DNA from 4 places in the Pseudomonas sp. RA_35y_Pfl2_P32 genome. Region 1 is predicted to be linked to each of the others. Evidence: predicted binding sites of a transcription regulator. Region 1 holds the regulator's gene; each other region holds the start of a gene.

Region 1 (5,387 bases):
CCAGCACCTGGCCAAGAGCTACAAGAGCCGTCAGGTCGTGCGTGACGTCAGCCTGTCCATCGACAGCGGCCAGATCGTCGGCCTGCTTGGCCCCAACGGTGCCGGCAAGACCACCTGCTTCTACATGATCGTCGGCCTGGTGCAGGCCGACCAGGGTCGCGTACTGATCGACGACCTGGACGTCAGCCACCAGCCCATGCACGGTCGCGCGCGGGCAGGTATCGGCTATCTTCCACAAGAAGCGTCGATCTTCCGCAAACTGTCGGTTGCCGACAACATCATGGCCATCCTCGAAACCCGCAAGGAACTCGACAAGGCTGGTCGGCGCCAGGAACTCGAAAGCCTGCTGCAGGAGTTCCACATCAACCATATCCGCGACAACCTGGGCATGAGCCTTTCCGGTGGCGAACGACGCCGCGTGGAAATTGCCCGCGCCCTGGCTACCGCGCCGAAATTCATCCTGCTCGACGAACCTTTCGCTGGCGTGGACCCGATTTCGGTCGGCGACATCAAGCAGATCATCCATCACCTCAAGGCCAAGGGCATTGGCGTGCTGATCACGGACCACAACGTGCGTGAAACCCTGGACATCTGCGAGACCGCCTATATCGTGAACGATGGTCAACTGATCGCTGAAGGTGACGCTGAAACCATCCTGGCCAACGAACTGGTCAAGGAAGTGTACCTGGGCCACGAGTTCCGCCTATAAGCTGCGAGGCGTCTAGCCTGCTGGCAGAGCGCATTGTCAATGAAAGCCTTAATATTTTTATTGTCATGACGCTCTAGGCAAACACTTCAGTTTCAGGCATATAATTTGCTTAAGTTTGGCGCCCCGGCGCCCTGTAGTGGATGGCGCACGTGCGCCGGCGAATAAGGTGTTAAGCCCCAGCCATGAAACCATCGCTAGTCTTGAGAATGGGCCAGCAGCTGACGATGACACCGCAGCTGCAACAGGCCATCCGCCTGCTCCAATTGTCGACCCTGGACCTGCAACAGGAAATCCAGGAAGCCTTGGAGTCAAATCCAATGCTCGAACGCCAGGAAGAAGGCGACGACTTCGATAACGCCGACCCCATGGCGGACAACATCGAGCACAAACCCAACACCGACGTCCAGGAACCCTCCTACCAGGAAACCGCCCCCACGGTGGATAACCTCGAGGAAGGTGAATGGAACGAGCGCATTCCCAACGAACTACCGGTCGATACGGCCTGGGAAGACGTCTACCAGACCAGCGCCAGCAGTCTGCCCAGCAACGATGACGACGAGTGGGACTTCACCACCCGCACCTCCGCCGGCGAAAGCCTGCAGAGCCACCTGCTCTGGCAATTGAACCTGGCCCCGATGTCCGATACCGATCGCCTGATCGGCGTGACCCTGATCGACTGCATCAACAACCAGGGCTACCTGGACGAAACCCTCGAGGAGATCCTCGAGGCATTCGACCCGGAACTGGACATCGAGCTGGACGAAATCGAAGCCGTCCTGCACCGCATCCAGCAATTCGAGCCCGCCGGCATCGGCGCCCGCAACCTGGGCGAGTGCCTGTTGCTGCAATTGCGCCAACTGCCCGCCAAGACGCCTTGGCTGGCCGAGGCCAAGCGCCTGGTCAGCGATTACATCGACCTGCTCGGCAGCCGCGACTATAGCCAGTTGATGCGGCGCATGAAGCTCAAGGAAGACGAACTGCGCCAGGTGATCGAACTGGTCCAGAGCCTCAACCCGCGCCCCGGCTCGCAGATCGAGTCCAGCGAAGCCGAATACGTGGTGCCCGACGTGATCGTGCGCAAGGACAACGAGCGCTGGCTGGTGGAGCTGAACCAGGAGTCGGTACCGCGCTTGCGAGTCAACCCGCAGTACGCCGGTTTCGTCCGTCGCGCCGACACCAGCGCCGATAACACCTTCATGCGCAATCAACTGCAGGAGGCGCGCTGGTTCATCAAGAGCCTGCAAAGCCGCAATGAAACCCTGATGAAAGTCGCCACCCAGATCGTCGAGCACCAGCGCGGCTTTCTCGAATATGGCGACGAGGCGATGAAGCCGTTGGTCCTGCATGACATCGCCGAAGCGGTGGGCATGCACGAGTCGACGATTTCCCGGGTCACCACACAAAAGTTCATGCATACCCCGCGCGGTATCTATGAGCTGAAGTACTTTTTCTCCAGCCACGTCAGCACCTCTGAAGGCGGTGAATGCTCGTCCACGGCGATCCGCGCGATCATCAAAAAACTGGTTGCCGCGGAAAATCAGAAAAAGCCGTTGAGTGACAGCAAGATCGCTGGTTTACTGGAGGCACAAGGTATTCAGGTAGCCCGTCGTACCGTCGCCAAGTACCGTGAATCCCTCGGGATCGCGCCGTCGAGCGAACGCAAGCGATTGATGTAACGGGCCACGCCACCGCGTTCCAGGGTGTTTTCGAATTTTTCGCAGACACCCTAGTGGCAGGCAACTCGCCTGCCGCCTTATGCACTGGCAACGAAGGAGAAGCTGTATGCAAGTCAACATCAGTGGACACCAACTGGAAGTTACCGAACCTCTGCGCACCTACATCGGCGAAAAACTCGACCGGTTGGAGAGGCATTTCGACAAGATCACCAACGTGCAAGTCACGATGAACGTCGAGAAGCTGTTGCAGAAAATCGAAGCCACGCTGCATATCCCCGGCGGAGAAGTGGTCGCCAATGCCGAGCATACGGACATGTATGCCGCCATTGACCTGCTGACCGACAAGCTGGACCGTCAACTTAAAAAGCATAAGGAAAAGACCCAGAGCCTCCTCCAGGGCGCGACCGGTCGTTAACACCCCCATCCCATGATCCGACTTGAAAGCATCCTGACCCCCGGCCGTTCTTTGGTGAACGTGCCGGGCGGCAGTAAAAAACGCGCCCTCGAACAAATTGCCAACCTGATCGCCCGGGAAGTCCCGGATCTGGAGATGCAAGATGTCTTCGAGAGCCTGATCGCCCGTGAAAAACTCGGCTCGACCGGTTTTGGCAACGGCATCGCCATTCCTCACTGCCGTCTCAAAGGCTGCGAGTCGCCCATCAGCGCCTTGATGCACCTGGACGCACCTATTGATTTCGACGCCATCGACGGCGCCCCAGTCGACCTGCTGTTTGTTCTGCTGGTCCCACAGGCCGCCACCGATGCCCACCTGGAGCTGCTGCGCCAGATCGCCAGCATGCTGGATCGCAAGGAAGTACGCGACCGCCTGCGCAGCGCCAACAGCAGTGAAGCCCTGTACCAGGTCGTCCTGGACGAGCAAAACGGTCACTAATCATGCGCTTGATCATCGTCAGCGGCCGCTCCGGCTCCGGTAAAAGCACGGCCCTCAATGTACTGGAGGACAACGGCTACTACTGCATCGACAACCTGCCCGCCGGGCTGCTGCCGGAGTTGGCCGAACGCGCCCTGATTCACAACGAGCTGGTCCAGCCGTTGGTGGCCGTGTCGATCGATGCGCGCAACCTGCCGAGCCATTTGTCACGCTTCCCTGAATTGCTCGAAGAAGTGCGCAGCCGCCACATCCAATGTGATGTGCTGTTCCTCGATGCCGATGAAGAAACCCTGCTCAAGCGCTTCTCGGAAACCCGTCGACGCCACCCGCTGAGTAGCTCGCAGCGCTCGCTGGCCGAAGCCATCAAGGACGAGGCCAGCCTGCTGGAGCCGATTGCCGACCTGGCCGACCTCAAGCTCAACACCACCGATCTGAACCTCTACCAGTTGCGTGACACCATCAAGTTGCGCCTGCTCAATCAACCGGAGCCGGGTACGGCATTCCTGGTCGAGTCGTTCGGCTTCAAGCGCGGCATGCCCGTGGATGCCGACCTGGTATTCGATGTGCGCTGCCTGCCCAATCCTTACTGGAAGCCAGAGCTGCGCGCCCAATCCGGTCTGGACCAGCCGGTTGCCGAGTACCTGGCCGCTCAGCCGGATGTCGAAGAAATGTTTGATGACATCTCCAGCTACCTGCTCAAATGGCTGCCGCGCTTTGCCGCCAGTAACCGGGCCTACGTCACCATTGCCATAGGCTGCACAGGCGGGCATCACCGCTCCGTCTACCTGACTGAACGCCTGGGCCAGGTCCTGCAAAAATCCCTGAAGAACGTCCAGGTTCGCCACCGCGACCTTAGCTAAAGGATTCACACCGCGATGCCTGCTCTGGAAATTGAAATCATCAACAAACTGGGCCTGCACGCCCGCGCTTCAGCCAAGTTCGTCGGCGTAGCAGGTCAGTACCCTTGCCAGATCCGTGCAGGACGCACCCCGGAGTCGATGGTCGACGGCAAGAGCATCATGGCCATGATGATGCTGGCCGCAGGTAAAGGCACCCGCATCCACCTGAGCACCGAAGGCGAGCAGGGACAGGAAGCGCTGGACGCACTGGCGGCACTGATCAACAACTACTTCGACGAAGGCGAATAAGCGTGTAGCCGCTACCTATCCACAACGCCACAACGCCTGCCCCCCCCCTACCCCAACGCCGTATCCATCACCATCATCAGGCAAAACCCGATCAGCAAGCCCAGACTGGCGAGTTTCTCGTGGCCATTGCGGCGCGATTCGGGGATCACCTCATGAGTCACCACCAGCAGCATTGCCCCTGCGGCCAGGGCCAGGCCCAACGGCAGGACGACCTCCGCCAGGCTCACCAGCCAGGCACACAGCAGCGCAAACACAGGCTCGACCAGCCCTGATGCGGCGCCGATCAGGAAGGCCTTGAGCCGCGACATCCCGGCCCCGGCCAGCACCAACGCGATTACCAGCCCTTCCGGCACATCCTGCAAGGCAATGCCCATGGCCAGGCTGTCTGCGTCCGCCATGCCACCACCGGCCGAGACTCCCACCGCCATGCCTTCAGGAATGTTGTGGGCAATGATGGCGAACACGAACAACCAGATGCGGGGCGGGATGACCGGGCGCTCCTGGGTGCCCACCAGCATCTCGGGAGTAGCACCGGACATCTGCCGATCCACCACAAACAGCCCGAACGCCCCCAGCATGATGCCGCAGCAGATCAGGCCGCCGGCGGCCCAGGGTGACAGCCCCAGGCTTTCAGCGGCGGCGATTCCCGGCACGATCAGCGAAAAGGCCGTCGCCGCCAGCATCACCCCGGCGCCAAATCCCAGCAAGGTATCACTGAGCGCCACCGGCATCCGCCTGATCACCAGCACCGGCACCGCGCCCAGGGCCGTGCCCAGCGCGCAGATTGCCCCGCCCTGCAGGGCACGCATCAACTTGGGTTCGAGGTCAAGCCACGCCAGGCCATGGACGACCAGCAAGGCAGTCCCTGCCAGCAACAGGAGCGAGCCCAGCGCATAACGAAACATTCGCCCACTGCTGCTGATCGTCAGTGTTTCAGTGCCCATAAGTGGCCTTAGATCTTT
Region 2 (5,387 bases), on a different contig from region 1:
TTGTTCAAAAAACCACCAATCCCGTATCATCGCGCGCCCGGATACAACGCTCCCCCTTGGAACCCTGATGAAGCCTCAACTGATCGCCGCCGCGGAACTCGACCGTCTCGAAACCTGGCAGAAATACTCCAGCCATATGTGCGGCGGCTGCGTGTCCAGCTGCTGCACGCTGCCCGTGGAGGTCAAGATCAAGGATCTGATCCGCATCGGCATCGTCGATGAGTTCGAACGCGGCGACCCACCGAAGAACATCGCCAAGCGCCTGCAAAAGGAAGGGATCGTCGAGCGTTACAACCAGAAATCGGAAATCTTCACGCTCCAGCGCATGAGCAACAACGATTGCCTGTACCTGGATCGTAAGAGCCGTTTCTGCACTATTTATGACAAGCGCCCGGATACCTGTCGCAATCACCCCAAGATCGGCCCACGGCCGGGCTACTGCGCCTACAAGCCCAAGGAAGTGGTACGCGATACCCAACGGCGGACGCTGGACAAGTTCTGATCTGCAATCTCATTGCCTGATCTGGCCTCATCGCGAGCAAGCTCGCTCCCACAGATCGAGTGAGCACCCTAGAGCCCTGTGGGAGTGAGCTTGCTCCGGGCGGCGTTCCGACGATAGGTCCCGCTCAAACAACAGGTAAATCCCGGACAAACAAAAACGCCCCCGACCTTGCGGTCGGGGGCGTTTTTTTGCCCGCTAACTAAGTGACTTAGTTATTGGACTTCTTGGCAGCGCGGGTACGCTCGCTTTCGCCCAGGATCTTCTTGCGAAGACGGATGGACTTAGGCGTGACTTCACACAGCTCGTCTTCTTGTACGAATTCCAGAGCTTGCTCCAGAGTGAAACGTACAGGCGGAACCAGAGCGATGGTTTCGTCTTTACCCGAAGCACGCATGTTGTCGAGCTTCTTGCCTTTAGTCGGGTTAACACCCAGGTCGTTGTCGCGGCTGTTCAAGCCAACGATTTGACCTTCATAGATGTCCTGGCCGTGTTCGATGAACAGCTTGCCACGCGACTGCAGGGTTTCCAGCGAGTAGGTCAGTGCCTTACCGGTAGCAACCGATACCAGCACGCCGTTCTGACGGCCGGACATGTCGCCGGACTTCATCACGTCGTAACGGTCGAAGATCGAGGTCAGGATGCCTGCACCGGAGGTCAGGGTCAGGAACTCGTTACGGAAACCGATCAGGCCACGGGCCGGGATGTTGTACTCAAGGCGCACACGGCCCTTGCCATCCGGAACCATGTTGGTCAGGTCGCCTTTACGGATACCGATCTGTTCCATGATCGAACCTTGCGATTCTTCTGGCAGGTCGATGGTCACGTTTTCGTACGGTTCGTGCTTGACGCCGTCAACCATGCGGATGATCACTTCCGGACGACCAACACCCATTTCGAAGCCTTCGCGACGCATGGTTTCGATCAGTACCGAGAGGTGCAGCTCACCACGGCCGGAGACTTTGAACTTGTCAGCCGAGTCGCCTTCTTCAACGCGCAGAGCAACGTTGTACAGCAGCTCTTTGTCCAGACGTTCCTTGATGTTACGGCTGGTCACGAACTTGCCTTCTTTACCGCAGAAAGGCGAGTCGTTTACCTGGAAGGTCATGGAAACGGTTGGTTCGTCAACGGTCAGCGGAGTCATCGCTTCGACGTTCAGTGGGTCGCACAGAGTGTCGGAGATGAACAGCTGGTCGAAGCCGCTGATGCAGACGATGTCGCCGGCAGCTGCTTCTTCAACGTCGATGCGGTGCAGGCCGTGGTGACCCATCAGCTTCAGGATACGACCGTTACGCTTCTTGCCGTCGGCGTCGATAGCCACGACCGGAGTGTTCGGCTTGACGCGACCACGAGCGATACGGCCAACGCCGATAACACCCAGGAAGCTGTTGTAGTCCAGAGCGGAGATCTGCATCTGGAACGGACCGTCACGGTCGACTTTCGGCGCAGGTACGTTGTCGACGATCGACTGGTACAGCGGGGTCATGTCTTCAGCCATGTCGGTGTGGTCCAGACCTGCAATGCCGTTCAGGGCAGAGGCGTAAACCACTTTGAAGTCCAGCTGTTCTTCGGTAGCACCCAGGTTGTCGAACAGGTCGAAGATCTGGTCCAGAACCCAGTCCGGACGCGCGCCTGGACGGTCAACCTTGTTGATCACCACGATTGGACGCAGGCCGGCTTCGAAAGCCTTCTTGGTCACGAAACGGGTTTGCGGCATAGGGCCGTCTTGAGCGTCAACCAGCAGCAGAACGGAGTCAACCATCGACATTACACGTTCAACTTCGCCGCCGAAGTCGGCGTGGCCCGGGGTGTCCACGATGTTGATGTGGTAGCCGTTCCAGTTGATGGCGGTGTTTTTCGCCAGAATGGTAATACCGCGCTCTTTCTCCTGGTCGTTGGAGTCCATCACGCGCTCGTCGTTGAGCTCGTTGCGCTCCAGGGTGCCGGATTGACGCAAGAGTTTGTCTACCAGGGTGGTCTTACCATGGTCAACGTGAGCAATGATGGCGATGTTGCGTAGATTTTCGATCACTTGTGTATCTCGATCAGAGGATTCGGTGTGCTGACAGGTCGTGGCAGCGATTTACAGTAGAGTCAGGCCTTGCCGTTACAGCTTGACGGCAGAGTCGGGGGGCCGGTGACGCAGGCCACAGGCAAACAGCCCCGGGCTCTTAGCTCGGTCGATAAACGCGCACATTGGCATGCCCCTCACTGAGCAAATGGTGGGCATGCAGGCGACTCATCACGCCTTTGTCGCAATACAGCAGGTACTGGCGAGTAGGGTCCAGTTCCTTGAAACGAGCGTTCAGTGCATAAAACGGCATCGTTTGTACCTCGACGCCAGCCAGGGCGAGCGGGTCGTCTTCAGCGGCATCCGGGTGACGGATGTCGATGACGATCTGACCGGCCAGCGCTTCGCTGACTTCTTCAATTTGCACGTCCTGGCCCAACTCGTCGATGACCCGATCGATCGGCACCAGTTTGGCGTTCTCGAGCGCACGCTCAAGGACGGCCATGTCGAATTCTTTCTCTTCATGCTCCACGCGTGGACGCTTGGCGTGGGTCTTGGGGTTCACCGAGATGACCCCGCAGTACTCCGGCATGTGCTTGGCGAAGTCGGCGGTGCCGATTTCGTTGGCCAGGTCGATGATGTCCTGCTTGTGACTGGCGATCAGCGGGCGCAACACCAGCTTCTCGGTCACGCAGTCGATCACCGACAGGTTCGGCAGCGTCTGGCTGGAAACCTGGGAGATCGCCTCACCGGTCACCAGCGCCTCGATGTCCAGTCGATCGGCGATTCTCGACGCAGCGCGCAACATCATACGCTTCAATACGACGCCCATATGACTGTTATCGACTTTGCCGAGAATTTCTCCCAGCACTTCCTCGAACGGCACACTGACAAATAACACGCGTTGCGAGCTGCCGTACTTCTTCCAGATGAAGTGCGCCACTTCCATCACGCCCAATTCGTGGGCACGCCCGCCGAGATTGAAGAAGCAGAAGTGCGCCATCAGCCCGCGGCGCATGATCTGGTAGGCCGCCACCGTGGAATCGAAACCGCCGGACATCAGGACCAGGGTCTGTTCCAGCGCGCCCAGCGGGTAGCCGCCGATGCTGTTGTGCTGGTTGTGGATCACAAACAACCGTTTGTCGCGAATTTCGATGCGGACTTCGATTTGCGGGTCTTTCAGGGAAATTCCGGCGGCACCGCACTGGCGACGCAGTTGGCTGCCGACGTATTTCTCGACATCCATGGAGCTGAATTCGTGCTTGCCGGCGCGCTTGCAGCGTACCGAAAAAATCTTCCCGGCCAGCGCCTCGCCAAAGTGCTGCTTGCACTTGGCGACCACGTCGTCGAAGTCACCCAGAGGGTACTCATCGACCTGCAGGAAATGCGCGATGCCCGGCATGCAGCTCAGGCGCTCGGTCATGTCCTTCAAGGCTTTGGGGTCAGTCAGCTGCGTTTCCAGCTCGAGGTTGTCCCACACACCGTTCACCACCACAGCCGGGTCCAGATCGCGGAGCACGGCACGGATGTTCTTGGCCAACTGACGGATGAAACGCATCCGTACCGGGCGGCTTTTGATGGTGATCTCGGGGAAGACTTTTACGATTAGTTTCATGAAAACAGCGCGCGCTGGGCCAGCCGAAAAAGGGGGGCGCGGATTATAGCGGAAATTGCTCAAGGTTTAACCAGTTAATGTGCAGAAGGTTTTCAATGCACCAAAACGGGTCATTTATGCTTTCTGGCGCTACATTAGAGGGCGCGCTTTTGCCCTTTTCAGCGCTTTGCACCTTTATAAGCGTGATATTGGGGCAAAAAACCCAACTCGGGGCACTGGCATGCAATTTGCTCCCTTGTGAGGCAGGTTGCCTTGGCAGAGTATTCGCGCCGGCATCACCCACATTCTAAGGGCATCCACTACTCAAGCCCGAAGCCACCCGGAGGACACTATGTCGAAGTCGGTTCAACTCATCAAAGATCATGACGTCAAATGGATTGATCTGCGCTTCACAGATACCAAGGGCACTCAGCACCACGTGACCATGCCGGCTCGCGACGCGCTGGATGATGCTTTCTTCGAAGAAGGCAAAATGTTCGACGGTTCCTCCATCGCTGGCTGGAAAGGCATCGAAGCTTCCGACATGATCCTGATGCCGGACGACAGCACCGCTGTCCTCGATCCGTTCACCGAAGACCCAACCCTGATCATCGTCTGCAACGTGATCGACCCTTCGACCATGCAAGGCTATGACCGCGACCCACGTGCGATCGCCAAGCGTGCCGAGGACTACCTGAAGTCCACCGCTATCGGTGACACCGTATTCGTCGGTCCTGAGCCTGAGTTCTTCATCTTCGACCAAGTGAAGTTCAAGTCCGATATCTCCGGTTCGATGTTCAAGATCTACTCCGAACAAGGTTCGTGGATGTCCGACCAGGACGTGGAAGGCGGCAACCATGGCCACCGTCCAGGTATCAAGGGCGGCTACTTCCCGGTTCCACCGTTCGACCACGACCACGAAATCCGTACCTCCATGTGCAACGCCATGGAAGAGATGGGCCTGACCATCGAAGTTCACCACCACGAAGTGGCGACTGCCGGCCAGAACGAAATCGGTGTGAAGTTCAACACCCTGGTTGCCAAGGCTGACGAAGTTCAGACCCTCAAGTACTGCGTACACAACGTGGCCGTGGCTTTCGGCCGCACCGCGACCTTCATGCCTAAGCCTCTGTACGGCGACAACGGCTCGGGTATGCACGTTCACCTGTCCATCGCCAAAGATGGCAAGAACACCTTTGCTGGCGAAGGTTATGCCGGCCTGTCCGACACCGCCCTGTACTTCATCGGCGGTATCATCAAGCACGGTAAGGCGCTGAACGGCT
Region 3 (5,387 bases), on a different contig from region 1:
AAGGTCGGACAGGTCGACAGGGATAACGTCGGCTGGGCGATATAGGCATGGGGCTTGGCCTTGATTCGCGCACGGAACTGTTCGATCTCGGCCGCCGTCGCCGCCGGCCCGACCAACATCCCGTAGCCGCCGGAGCCCTGGGTTTCCTTGACCACCAGCTCGGGCAGGTTGGCCAACACGTGGGACAGCTCTGCCGGATTGCGACACTGCCAGGTCGGCACGTTTTTCAGGATCGGCTCCTCGTCAAGGTAGAAACGGATCATCTCGGTGACGAACGGATACACCGACTTGTCATCCGCCACGCCGGTGCCAATGGCGTTGGCCAACACCACATTGCCGCTGCGATAGGAGGCCAGCAGGCCAGGAACCCCGAGCATCGAGTCCGGGTTGAACGCCAGCGGGTCGAGGAAGGCGTCGTCGAGCCGTCGGTAGATCACATCGACGGCCTTGGGGCCATCGGTGGTGCGCATGAAGACTTTGTCGTCACGCACGAACAGGTCCGCACCTTCCACCAGCTCCACGCCCATTTCCCGGGCCAGGAAAGCGTGCTCGAAGAACGCACTGTTGAAGCGTCCCGGCGTCAGCACCACCACGCTGGGGTTATCGAGGGGGCTGGAGCTTTTGAGGGTGTCGAGCAGCAGGTTGGGGTAGTGATCGATGGGCGCGATGCGCTGGGCCGCGAACAGCTCGGGGAACAGGCGCATCATCATCTTGCGGTCTTCGAGCATGTAGCTCACCCCGCTGGGGGTGCGCAGGTTGTCCTCCAGCACGTAGTAACTGCCGTCGCCATCGCGCACCAGGTCGACCCCGGAGATGTGCGAATAGATGTCGCGGTGCAGGTCCAGGCCCTGCATGGCCAGTTGGTACTGTTCGTTCGCCAGCACCTGCTCGGCCGGAATGATGCCGGCCTTGATGATGCGCTGCTCGTGATAGAGGTCGGCGAGGAACATGTTCAACGCCTTGACCCGCTGGATGCAGCCGCGCTCGACGATCCGCCACTCGCTGGCAGGGATGCTGCGCGGAATGGTGTCGAAGGGTATCAGGCGTTCGGTGCCCTGCTCGTCGCCATAGAGGGTGAACGTTATCCCGGCGCGATGAAACAACAGATCGGCCTCGCGTCGGCGTTGAGCCAGCAGCTCGTCAGGCGTTTCCGCCAGCCAACGGGCGAATTCTCGATAATGCGCGCGGACCTGGCCGCTGGCATCGTACATCTCATCAAAATAGGTGCGGATCATGCCGTACTCCTTGTCACCCGGACACCTTGGCTTCGCAAGGCCCGTGCCAGCGGCATAAACCCTTTAATATCAATCAGTTGGTTTATCACCCCGAAGGCTTTGCACCAATCCCGTGCAGCAAACACCCCCGCCTGATCGTCCGCGCTTCATTGCGAAGCAATGCTTATGGCTATTAGCAGCATAGCCATAGTTCATTTCACCGCCCGCCCGGGCTCGCGGATAATTGGCCCATCACGCAGCAAGCGGCACTGCTCGCTTGCTGGCTACCCCTCTTCCCTTTAGGCCACCTGCTCAGGTGGCTTTTTTTTGCCTGGCGTTTGCTCCGGCCCAAATGAAAACGGCCGACCCCAAGGGTCAGCCGTCGCTGAGTGTTGTCGCTCTTCATAGTGTTATGCGAGTTGCCCTCGTACCTCCTGCTTGACGCCCCAACCTTCGATGATTCCCCCCAAAGGCTCGACCACCGCCTCGAAGTCCTGTTCAAAATCGCCGATGCCGCCATAGGTGGCGTACATCACCTTGCTCAGCTCCAGGTACCAGGCCCCGTCGTCGCGCACACTGATCTGTGCATTCAAGGACTCACCGCGAAACTGCCCTGCCGCCCTGCGTGCCCCCTCCTCGTCGGGGAAAATGGCGTAGAACTCGATGGGATGGAACCTTGAAAAATCAAAACCGCCTTCTTTCATGCGGCGCAGCACGCTGCTGCTGATGTCTTCTTGATAGGCTGTGCTCATGAAACGTCCTCCTACTTCCAATGGATAGACTTTCCGTACTCCCCGCGCCTGCAACCGAATGGTGCAGGCGCTACGGCAATCAGATTGCCGCCGGGAAACAAGCATGTAGCTGACAAGACCAGACCTTAGCGATCCATTCGCTGATCTCGCTTGCAGAGTAGCCCCAACTCGGAGCGCGTGCCAAGGCCTGGTTACAGAAGGGTTTATGGGATCGGGGAGATGCTGAGGATTTGAATGCTGTTCTGATCTTTGAGGCTCTTGAGCGTTGGGTCGTCAGTGCGACCTTCCAGGTCATTGAGATCCAGCTCGGCCGAGACCGGGAGAAGTTTGGCACGAATCAATTGCGCAGCCTTTTCCATGTCAGGTTCGTACTCGCAGTCGAAGCGTTCGACGCTTTGCACACCATGATCATCCACAAAGGTGACTTCCCACTTTTGCATCGGTGCCTCCTCGATAAAACCCGTAAATGGGCTTACTCCCATCTCGACCCAGGCCTTCGGGCATTCGTTCCCTGTCCCCCGAAGATTGGCCCGTGCAGGTAACTAATTACCACCCCGCACGCCACGACAACTTCACTCTAACGCTGCGCAGCGCCCACACTGAACTGGCAACGAGCGCACGGCACATTAAACCCAACAACTGTTTTTTTGAACAACCGACTTCAAGGAGAGAAGCATGTTTGAAACAGGAAAGGAATACGTCACCACGGTTTCCAGCGTCATCAAGTATGGCGCTGTGCTGGTGATGTCGGCAGAGGGCGACAAAGGCGTATTAAGGTACGGCGCCCTGAAGAGCGGCGGTGTATTCCCGGAACATGAAACCGAGGACACGCTGACCAAAGAGCAGATCCGCACCTACATCAAAGAGCTGGATGTCATCCGAGTCAAAGTACTGCATACCCGTGCACCCGGCTGGCCAGACCTGCCGGCCCCCGTGGCCGACCTGGCGTTTTCAGGCTGGTTTTAACCGGCGACTGGCAACAGGGCTGGCATGGCCAACCCTGTTGTTGCGATGCCCTGGAATCGGTGCTTACTTCTCGGCACGTTCCTTGAGGGCCTTGAGGGTATTGAAGGGTGCATCGACCACAAACTTGTTGGCGACCATCGCCGGGACACTGCCACCTGGCTCGGTGTGCACTTGATAGATCACTTCGACCTGATCGCCCTTGGGCACAAACTTCCAGAAGCCTTTGACCTCGGTCACCCGGACATACCCCTTTTCTTCCGGAATGTAGTTCGGCAGGCCTTCCAGGTTGCGGGTCAGGCTGCCATCGGCACCCACGACCGTGGTGATATGCAGCACCGAATCACGCGCAGTCACCGGCCATGGGGTATTGAACTGGCTGTAGGTCCAGCTCTGGTCACCTTCGTGCTTGAGCAACTTCTGGCTCTTGCACTCGTGGATCCAGGCACAGGCCCCGACCACGTCGTCCTGCAGCGCCCGCAGTTTGGCGACAGTGGTCTTCATCAGGGTAACGCCCTGATAGGACTTGTAATCGGAGCCCGACACTTCACTCAGGGAGATCTTGATCCCGTCTTCGTTCTTGACAACTTTCCAGTCTTCGGCCTGAACCATCGTGCAGGCCATTAAAGTGCTCAGTCCACACAACACAGCGATACGATGCAGCGAACCCATAGTCTTGTTCCTTATTGTTGACGTTCCGTTCGTTGAACACACTACGCCGCGGTCATTTTCTCCCACCAGCCGATCAACGTGATGGCTTGTTCCTGGCTGCTGCCGCAGACCTCGATATCGGCCTGAAACGCACCGCAGACGGCAGGACGCTCGGGCTGGCCGAAGAGACTGCACAGATTATCGGCAGACAGTTGCACACAACGTTCGCCCGCGGGCTTGCCATGGGGCATGCCGGGAATCGGTGTACTAATGGAAGGGGCAATGCAGCAGGCGCCACAGCCTTCTCGGCATTTCATGACGACAAGCTCCTCGGGAGTGTGGAAGGACGGGGACTAGAGTACCCGCTTAAACAGCCGTTTGAAATTGGCCATAAAGGGGTTTTTCGCGCAAATACGCGTGACTGATCAGTCTTGCGACAAAGCGTCAGGCCGCTGGGTCACACCTGCCGTCGGGTTTTACTGAATGAACTGGAATTCCAGGGCTGCGCCTTCGACTTCACGGCGTTCTTCATTGCGCAGCTGCAATTGCATTTCGTTGGAAATCAGCCGGCCATTGAGTTGGAACTTGCTTTCTTCCTTGGGTTTTTCGCCAAACAACGGCGGCAGCAAGGGGGCGCGCTTGACGATCGGGACCGTGCCAATGGGTTGCAGCTGGCGGACCATTTCCGGTGGCAGGCTCAGGTCGATATTGGTGGACGGCAGCTCGGTGGTGCGCACCACGTCGCTGGCGGGCTTGGATTTTGCGGCAATCGGCGGGCGCGGCTTGCGCGGCACCGGTTTTTTCGCGGCGCCCGGTGTTTTCACGGGCGCGACTTTTTTGACCGGCGTGGTCGTTGCCACCTTGGTCGTTGACGTACTGGAAACCGCTTTATCCGGGGTCGCCGCCGCCATCGCGCTCCCCCAATTGAACACACTCAGCAGGCAGACCAACACCAGACCAGCAGGAAAAATCGCTTTCATAACCCCTACAGCACTCACGGTAGAGGGCCATATGCTCGCCTGTTGCAGGGGCGCTGACAAGCGCCCATCTCGATCAGCCCCGCCGGCGCCTCAAAATCCGCTGGCAGTTTCTTGGCACAGCTGGGTCGCGAGCATGCCCAGGGTCATCAATGCACGCTCGGCTTCACGGTTCCAGGGGATGCCGCAATTCAAGCGAATGCAGTGGTTGAACTGCTCGGTGTTACTGAAAATCAGTCCCGGGGCGATGCTGATCCCCTGCTGCAGGGCCCGCACGTGCAGTTCCTGGGTATTGACCCGTCCCGGCAAACTGACCCACAGAATAAATCCGCCCGTGGGCCGGGTCATCTGGGTGCCTTCGGGGAAATACTGCTGCACTGCCAGCTGGAACGCACTGAGGTTCTTGCGATACTCCTGGCGAATGTAGCGCAGGTGTCGATCGTAACCGCCGTTCTCCAGATAGGCCGCGATCCCCATCTGGGTCACGCTGCAGGCCGAATGGGTACTGAAGGTCTGCAGGCGCTGGATTTCCTGCTGGTACTTGCCGGCGATCATCCAGCCGATACGCACCCCGGGTGACAGGGTCTTGGAAAAACTCGAGCAGTAGATCACTCGATCCAGACGGTCATAGGCCTTGAGGGACTTGGTGCGCCCCTGCTCGAACATGAGTTCGCCGTAGATATCGTCTTCGACCACCTGGATATCAAAGTCCGAGGCCAGGCGCAGCAGTTGTTTCTGCCGCTCTTCCGGCATGGTGCCGCCCAGGGGGTTGCTCAGGCGTGTGGTCAGCACCAGGGCCTTGATCGACCACTGGTTGGCGGCCAGTTGCA
Region 4 (5,387 bases), on a different contig from region 1:
GTGCTCGGCAAGGGCAGCAAGACCCGGGTACTGCCCATCGGCAGGAAAGCCCGCGAGGCCCTGGAATGCTGGCTACCCTTGCGCGCCCTGGCCAATCCGCCGGACGATGCGCTATTCGTCAGCCAAAAAGGCCGGCGCCTCGGTTCACGCGCCGTGCAACTTCGGGTCAAGGCCGCAGGCGAGCGGGAGCTGGGGCAGAACCTGCACCCGCACATGCTCAGGCACTCCTTCGCCAGCCACGTGCTGGAGTCTTCCCAGGACTTGCGCGCCGTGCAGGAATTGCTTGGCCACTCGGACATCAAGACCACGCAGATCTACACCCACCTGGACTTCCAGCACCTGGCCACGGTCTACGACAGCGCCCACCCTCGGGCCAAACGCATCAAGGGCGATGAGCAATGACAATCCAACTGATCACCTTCGACCTCGACGACACCCTGTGGGACACCGCCCCGGTGATCGTCAGCGCGGAAGCCGTACTGCGCCAGTGGCTGGTCGAACACACACCGGTCCTGGGCGCTTTGCCGGTCGAGCATTTGTGGGCCATTCGTGAGCGGGTACTGAGCCTGGAGCCCCAGCTCAAACATCGCATCAGCGCCTTGCGCCGCCGGGTGTTGCTGCACGCCCTGGAAGAAGCCGGCTACGCCCACCCACAGGCAAGCGAACTGGCCGAGCAGGCCTTCGAAGTCTTCCTGCACGCACGGCACCAGCTCGAGATATTCCCCGAGGTGCAACCGACGCTGGAGATCCTGCGCAACCGCTATGCCCTGGGCGTGGTCACCAACGGCAATGCCGACGTGCGCCGCCTGGGGCTGGCCGACTACTTCAAGTTTGCCCTGTGCGCCGAAGACATCGGCATCGCCAAGCCCGATACCCGCCTGTTCCACGAAGCCCTGCAACGCGGCGCAACCACTGCCGCCCGCGCGGTGCATGTTGGCGATCATCCCGGCGATGACATTGCCGGGGCCCAGCAGGCGGGATTGCGCGCGATCTGGTTCAACCCGACGGGCAAGGCGTGGGAAGCAGACAAGGCACCGGATGCCGAGATTCGTTGCCTGACAGAATTGCCGGAGTTGCTGGCATGTTGGTCGGACCTGCGCTAAACCCGAGCGTGTGGCATTGAAGGCGGGCTCGCGGGCTCGGCAACTGCCACGGGGGGATACTTGCGAAGCCATGAAAAAGCCCGCAGCGACGGCGGGCTTTTTCAGCAAACACAGTGCAGGCCCTTAGATAGGCCGGCTGCCGTACTTGTTATCAGGCTTCTTTGGTGGATCGGCCACCACGTTGGCCTCGACTTCCTGAACCTTGCCGCCTTTGGCCAGGAACTCTTCCATCGCGCGGGCCAGAGCATCACGCTCCTTGTTCTTGGCTTCGACGCTCGGCAGCTCGTCTACCGACACCGCAGCCTTGGCCTTGCCTTTGGCGGTAGGGGCCGGCGTATCGTCGCCACCATCGTCGTCAGCAACGTCTTCCGCTGCTGCTTCAAGGCCTTCTTCAGCCTCGTCTTCGTCGCCTACTTCGAGGTCGTCGTTTTCCAGATCATCGTCGCTCATGTTCTACCTCATGACTTGCGAAAAGCAGATTAGTTATAGCCCAGCTTCGTCGTCTGTCGACGACCGCCAGAAAAAATTCAACATCCACTGGTAACCAGCGGGTTATGCCCCTTCACCGTGCACGGTGGCGAGGACTTTACGAGCACCGCCATGATCCCGGTGCTCGCCCAGATAAACACCTTGCCAGCTACCTAACGCCAATCGGCCCGCCGTGATCGGCAAACTCAATTGACAGCCTAGCAAACTGGCCTTGAAGTGCGCCGGGAGGTCGTCCAGGCCTTCGTCGTTATGCTCATAGCCGGCTGCACCTTGTGGGATCAGCCGATTGAAAAACCGTTCGAAGTCGCGACGTACCGCCGGATCGGCGTTCTCGTTGAGGCTCAACGACGCCGAGGTATGCTGTAGGCACAAATGCAACAGACCGACCCGGCATGCCTTGATTTCAGGCAGGCCGGCGAGTAACTCGTCCGTCACCAGATGAAAGCCCCGGGGCTTGGCCCGCAGGGTTATCAGAGTCTGTTGCCACATACAGTTCTCCGCACGTTCGGGGCGCATTCTAGCGCGCTCTGGGAAAAAACAAAGACCCTAATATTCGCGCCATGCTGTAAGCCATCGCCCCTGGAAAAACCGCCATGGCAAACCTCGGCAAAGCTGCCTGAAAAATCCTTTCAGCGTGGGCCTGAGTGACAAATCCAGGATAAAAAAATGCCCGGCAAGCCGGGCAAGTTTTTTTCTGCGCCTGCTTACAGGTTGTAGCCGCGCTCGTTGTGTTGTGCCAGGTCCAGGCCCACCGCCTCTTCCTCTTCGGTCACACGCAGACCCATGACGGCATCCAGCACCTTGAGGATGATGTAGGTGATGATCGCGGTGTAGATCACCGTGAAGCCTACGCCTTTGCACTGAATCCAGACTTGTGCAGCGATGTCGGTCACGGTGCCGAAGCCACCCAGCGATGGTGCTGCAAACACGCCGGTGAGGATCGCGCCGAGGATGCCGCCAATGCCGTGCACGCCGAAGGCGTCGAGGGAGTCGTCGTAGCCCATTTTGCGTTTCAGGGTCGTGGCACAGAAGAAGCACACCACACCGGCCGACAGGCCGATCACCAGGGCGCCCATCGGGCCCACGGTGCCCGCAGCTGGAGTAATGGCCACCAGGCCGGCAACCACACCCGAGGCGATGCCCAGGGCACTAGGTTTGCCATGGGTCAGCCACTCGGCCAGCATCCAGCCCAGGGCAGCGGCAGCAGTTGCGATCTGGGTCACCAGCATCGCCATGCCGGCAGTTCCGTTGGCCGCCGCGGCGGAGCCGGCGTTGAAGCCAAACCAGCCAACCCACAGCATGGCCGCGCCCATCAGGGTGTAACCCAGATTGTGCGGAGCCATCGGGGTGGTCGGGAAGCCCTTGCGCTTGCCCAACACCAGGCAGGCCACCAGACCGGCAATACCGGCGTTGATGTGCACCACGGTGCCGCCAGCGAAGTCCAGGACGCCCCAGTCCCACATCAGGCCGCCGTTACCGGCCCAGACCATGTGCGCGATCGGTGCGTACACCAGGGTGAACCACACCGCCATGAAGATCAGCATCGCGGAGAACTTCATCCGCTCGGCGAAGGCACCGACGATCAGCGCCGGGGTGATGATGGCGAAGGTCATCTGGAAGGTGATGAACACCGCTTCAGGGAACAGTGCCGCAGGCCCTGTCACGCTCGCCGGGGTGACACCGGCGAGGAACGCCTTGCCCATGCCGCCGAAGAACGAGTTGAAGTTGACGACGCCCTGCTCCATGCCGGTGGTGTCGAACGCAATACTGTAGCCATAAATGACCCACAGGATGCTGATCAGACCGGTAATGGCGAAGCACTGCATCATCACGGAAAGAATGTTTTTGGAGCGCACCATGCCGCCGTAGAACAGCGCAAGGCCGGGAATGGTCATGAACAGCACCAAGGCTGTCGAGGTCAGCATCCAGGCAGTATCGCCGGAGTTGAGGACTGGAGCCGCCACTTCGTCTGCCGCCATGGCCAGGCTGGGCATTACGAGGGACAACAGGGCTCCTAGCCCTGCGAATTTACGCAGAGTCATATTGTTTTCTCCTGGGGCGTTGGGGTTGTGGCGGCTTAGATTGCGTCGGTATCGGTTTCGCCGGTACGGATGCGAATAGCCTGTTCCAGATTGACCACGAAGATCTTGCCGTCACCAATCTTGCCGGTGTTGGCCGCCTTGGTTATCGCCTCGATAACCCGGTCCAGATCCTTGTCGTCAATGGCGACATCGATCTTCACCTTGGGCAGGAAATCGACCACGTACTCCGCGCCGCGATACAGCTCGGTGTGACCCTTCTGCCGACCGAAGCCTTTGACCTCAGTGACCGTAATGCCCTGCACGCCGATCTCGGACAATGCCTCGCGGACGTCATCCAGTTTGAACGGCTTGATGATGGCAGTGACTAGCTTCATGAAAACTCTCTCCCGAATTAGTGGACTTGCCCCAGGAAAACAAACCCGACTCAAGTCTAAGCGCAGTGCCTGGCTTTGTAACGCATCGTCGGCCGTACCTGCCCAACTGACGCCAGTTAACCGCTGCCGACGAAACTCCCCGCTTCGCCTGCCGCACTGCATTCGTCACAGCGACTGCATCAGTGCATGGGTCACAGAGGTCTTAGCAGAAAGCTTGCCATCTCCAGAAAAACCACTGATTTCAATCCCTTGCCCTTGGGACCAAGCGATTGCGCGAAGCTGCGCGCAGAGATACGCACAATAACGGTGCGTCGGCCGACGGACGGATGCGCGAAAAGCGTGCGTCGAACCGGCACAAATGCCCCTGGACGCTGCGTGATACACTGCCCGCCATCAGATTTAAGGACTTCTCCCATGCTCGCGCCCAAAGACCTCCTCGACGCCCTGAGCGGGCACGCCTCCCGCCTGTTCAGCGGTGACACCCCGCTGCCCAAAAGCGAAATCGAAAGCCAGTTCAAGGCCCTGCTGCAAAGCGGCTTCAGCAAGCTGGACCTGGTCAGCCGGGAAGAATTCGACAGCCAGATGGTGGTCCTGGCCCGCACCCGGGCACGCCTGGAAAGCCTTGAAGCGAAAGTTGCGGAGCTGGAAGCCAGGCTCAATCCACCTGCCGAGTAATACCCTGCTCCAGGGTGGGAGCGACCCTGCTCGCGATGGACGTCAACGATAATGCGTCAAGCCTGACTCAACATGTCGTCCTTGAGTTCTTCGCGAGCAAGCTCGCTCCTACACAAAACCCCGCACAGGCCGCCGGCAACATCCTGCGAACCTTTGCCACCCCGCGCGCAGCGCTAAAACACCCCCTCGCAACTACCCTTGAACAACCGCAGGAAGCGGTTCTTTTTCGTTCAAGGAATGCTCATGTCCCTGTCCATCGTCCACAGCCGCGCCCAGATTGGCGTGGAGGCGCCGGCTGTCACCGTTGAAGTCCACCTGGCCAATGGCTTGCCCTCGCTGACGATGGTCGGCCTGCCCGAAGCGGCCGTGAAAGAAAGCAAGGACCGGGTGCGCAGCGCGATCATCAATTCGGGCCTGCAGTTTCCAGCGCGGCGCATCACCTTGAATCTCGCCCCCGCCGATTTGCCCAAGGACGGTGGGCGCTTCGACCTGGCGATTGCCCTGGGAATTCTTTCCGCCAGCGTACAGGTGCCAACCCTGACCCTGGATGAGGTGGAGTGCCTGGGGGAGCTGGCGCTTTCCGGTGAAGTGCGGGCCGTTCGCGGCGTGTTGCCGGCCGCCCTGGCGGCGCGCCAGGCCGGGCGGGCGCTGGTGGTGCCCTGGGCGAATGCCGAGGAAGCTTGCCTGGCCTCCGGGCTCAAGGT

The links. Region 1 encodes sigma-54, which starts transcription at its own class of promoters, with help from an activator protein. Its sites were predicted from a motif close to ANTGGCATNNANNTTGCTNT; they were not measured.
Region 2: glnA (type I glutamate--ammonia ligase) is a predicted target of sigma-54. The motif match lies at 4,340-4,359, and genes of this name have one in related genera.
Region 3: AACY45_RS08590 (circularly permuted type 2 ATP-grasp protein) is a predicted target of sigma-54. The motif match lies at 1,389-1,408, and genes of this name have one in related genera.
Region 4: glnK (P-II family nitrogen regulator) is a predicted target of sigma-54. The motif match lies at 4,211-4,230, and genes of this name have one in related genera.

The regions. Positions count from the first base shown of each region.
Region 1 is NZ_CAXAQF010000010.1:165,621-171,007, forward strand. Features, by position in the region: gene lptB (LPS export ABC transporter ATP-binding protein) at 1-709, shown strand, start outside; gene AACY45_RS12370 (RNA polymerase factor sigma-54) at 892-2,385, shown strand; gene hpf (ribosome hibernation-promoting factor, HPF/YfiA family) at 2,492-2,800, shown strand; gene ptsN (PTS IIA-like nitrogen regulatory protein PtsN) at 2,813-3,277, shown strand; gene rapZ (RNase adapter RapZ) at 3,280-4,137, shown strand; gene AACY45_RS12390 (HPr family phosphocarrier protein) at 4,153-4,425, shown strand; gene AACY45_RS12395 (ZIP family metal transporter) at 4,473-5,369, opposite strand.
Region 2 is NZ_CAXAQF010000006.1:155,226-160,612, reverse strand. Features, by position in the region: gene AACY45_RS07960 (YkgJ family cysteine cluster protein) at 68-502, shown strand; gene typA (translational GTPase TypA) at 711-2,531, opposite strand; gene thiI (tRNA uracil 4-sulfurtransferase ThiI) at 2,671-4,125, opposite strand; gene glnA (type I glutamate--ammonia ligase) at 4,457-5,387, shown strand, end outside.
Region 3 is NZ_CAXAQF010000007.1:54,358-59,744, reverse strand. Features, by position in the region: gene AACY45_RS08590 (circularly permuted type 2 ATP-grasp protein) at 1-1,235, opposite strand, end outside; gene AACY45_RS08585 (ribonuclease E inhibitor RraB) at 1,625-1,966, opposite strand; gene AACY45_RS08580 (hypothetical protein) at 2,170-2,406, opposite strand; gene AACY45_RS08575 (hypothetical protein) at 2,642-2,932, shown strand; gene AACY45_RS08570 (START domain-containing protein) at 2,996-3,601, opposite strand; gene AACY45_RS08565 (YkgJ family cysteine cluster protein) at 3,643-3,897, opposite strand; gene AACY45_RS08560 (translation initiation factor 2) at 4,057-4,560, opposite strand; gene AACY45_RS08555 (aminotransferase-like domain-containing protein) at 4,651-5,387, opposite strand, start outside.
Region 4 is NZ_CAXAQF010000008.1:63,826-69,212, forward strand. Features, by position in the region: gene xerC (tyrosine recombinase XerC) at 1-402, shown strand, start outside; gene AACY45_RS09905 (HAD family hydrolase) at 399-1,103, shown strand; gene sutA (transcriptional regulator SutA) at 1,227-1,553, opposite strand; gene AACY45_RS09915 (secondary thiamine-phosphate synthase enzyme YjbQ) at 1,656-2,081, opposite strand; gene AACY45_RS09920 (ammonium transporter) at 2,297-3,634, opposite strand; gene glnK (P-II family nitrogen regulator) at 3,670-4,008, opposite strand; gene AACY45_RS09930 (accessory factor UbiK family protein) at 4,423-4,683, shown strand; gene AACY45_RS09935 (YifB family Mg chelatase-like AAA ATPase) at 4,927-5,387, shown strand, end outside.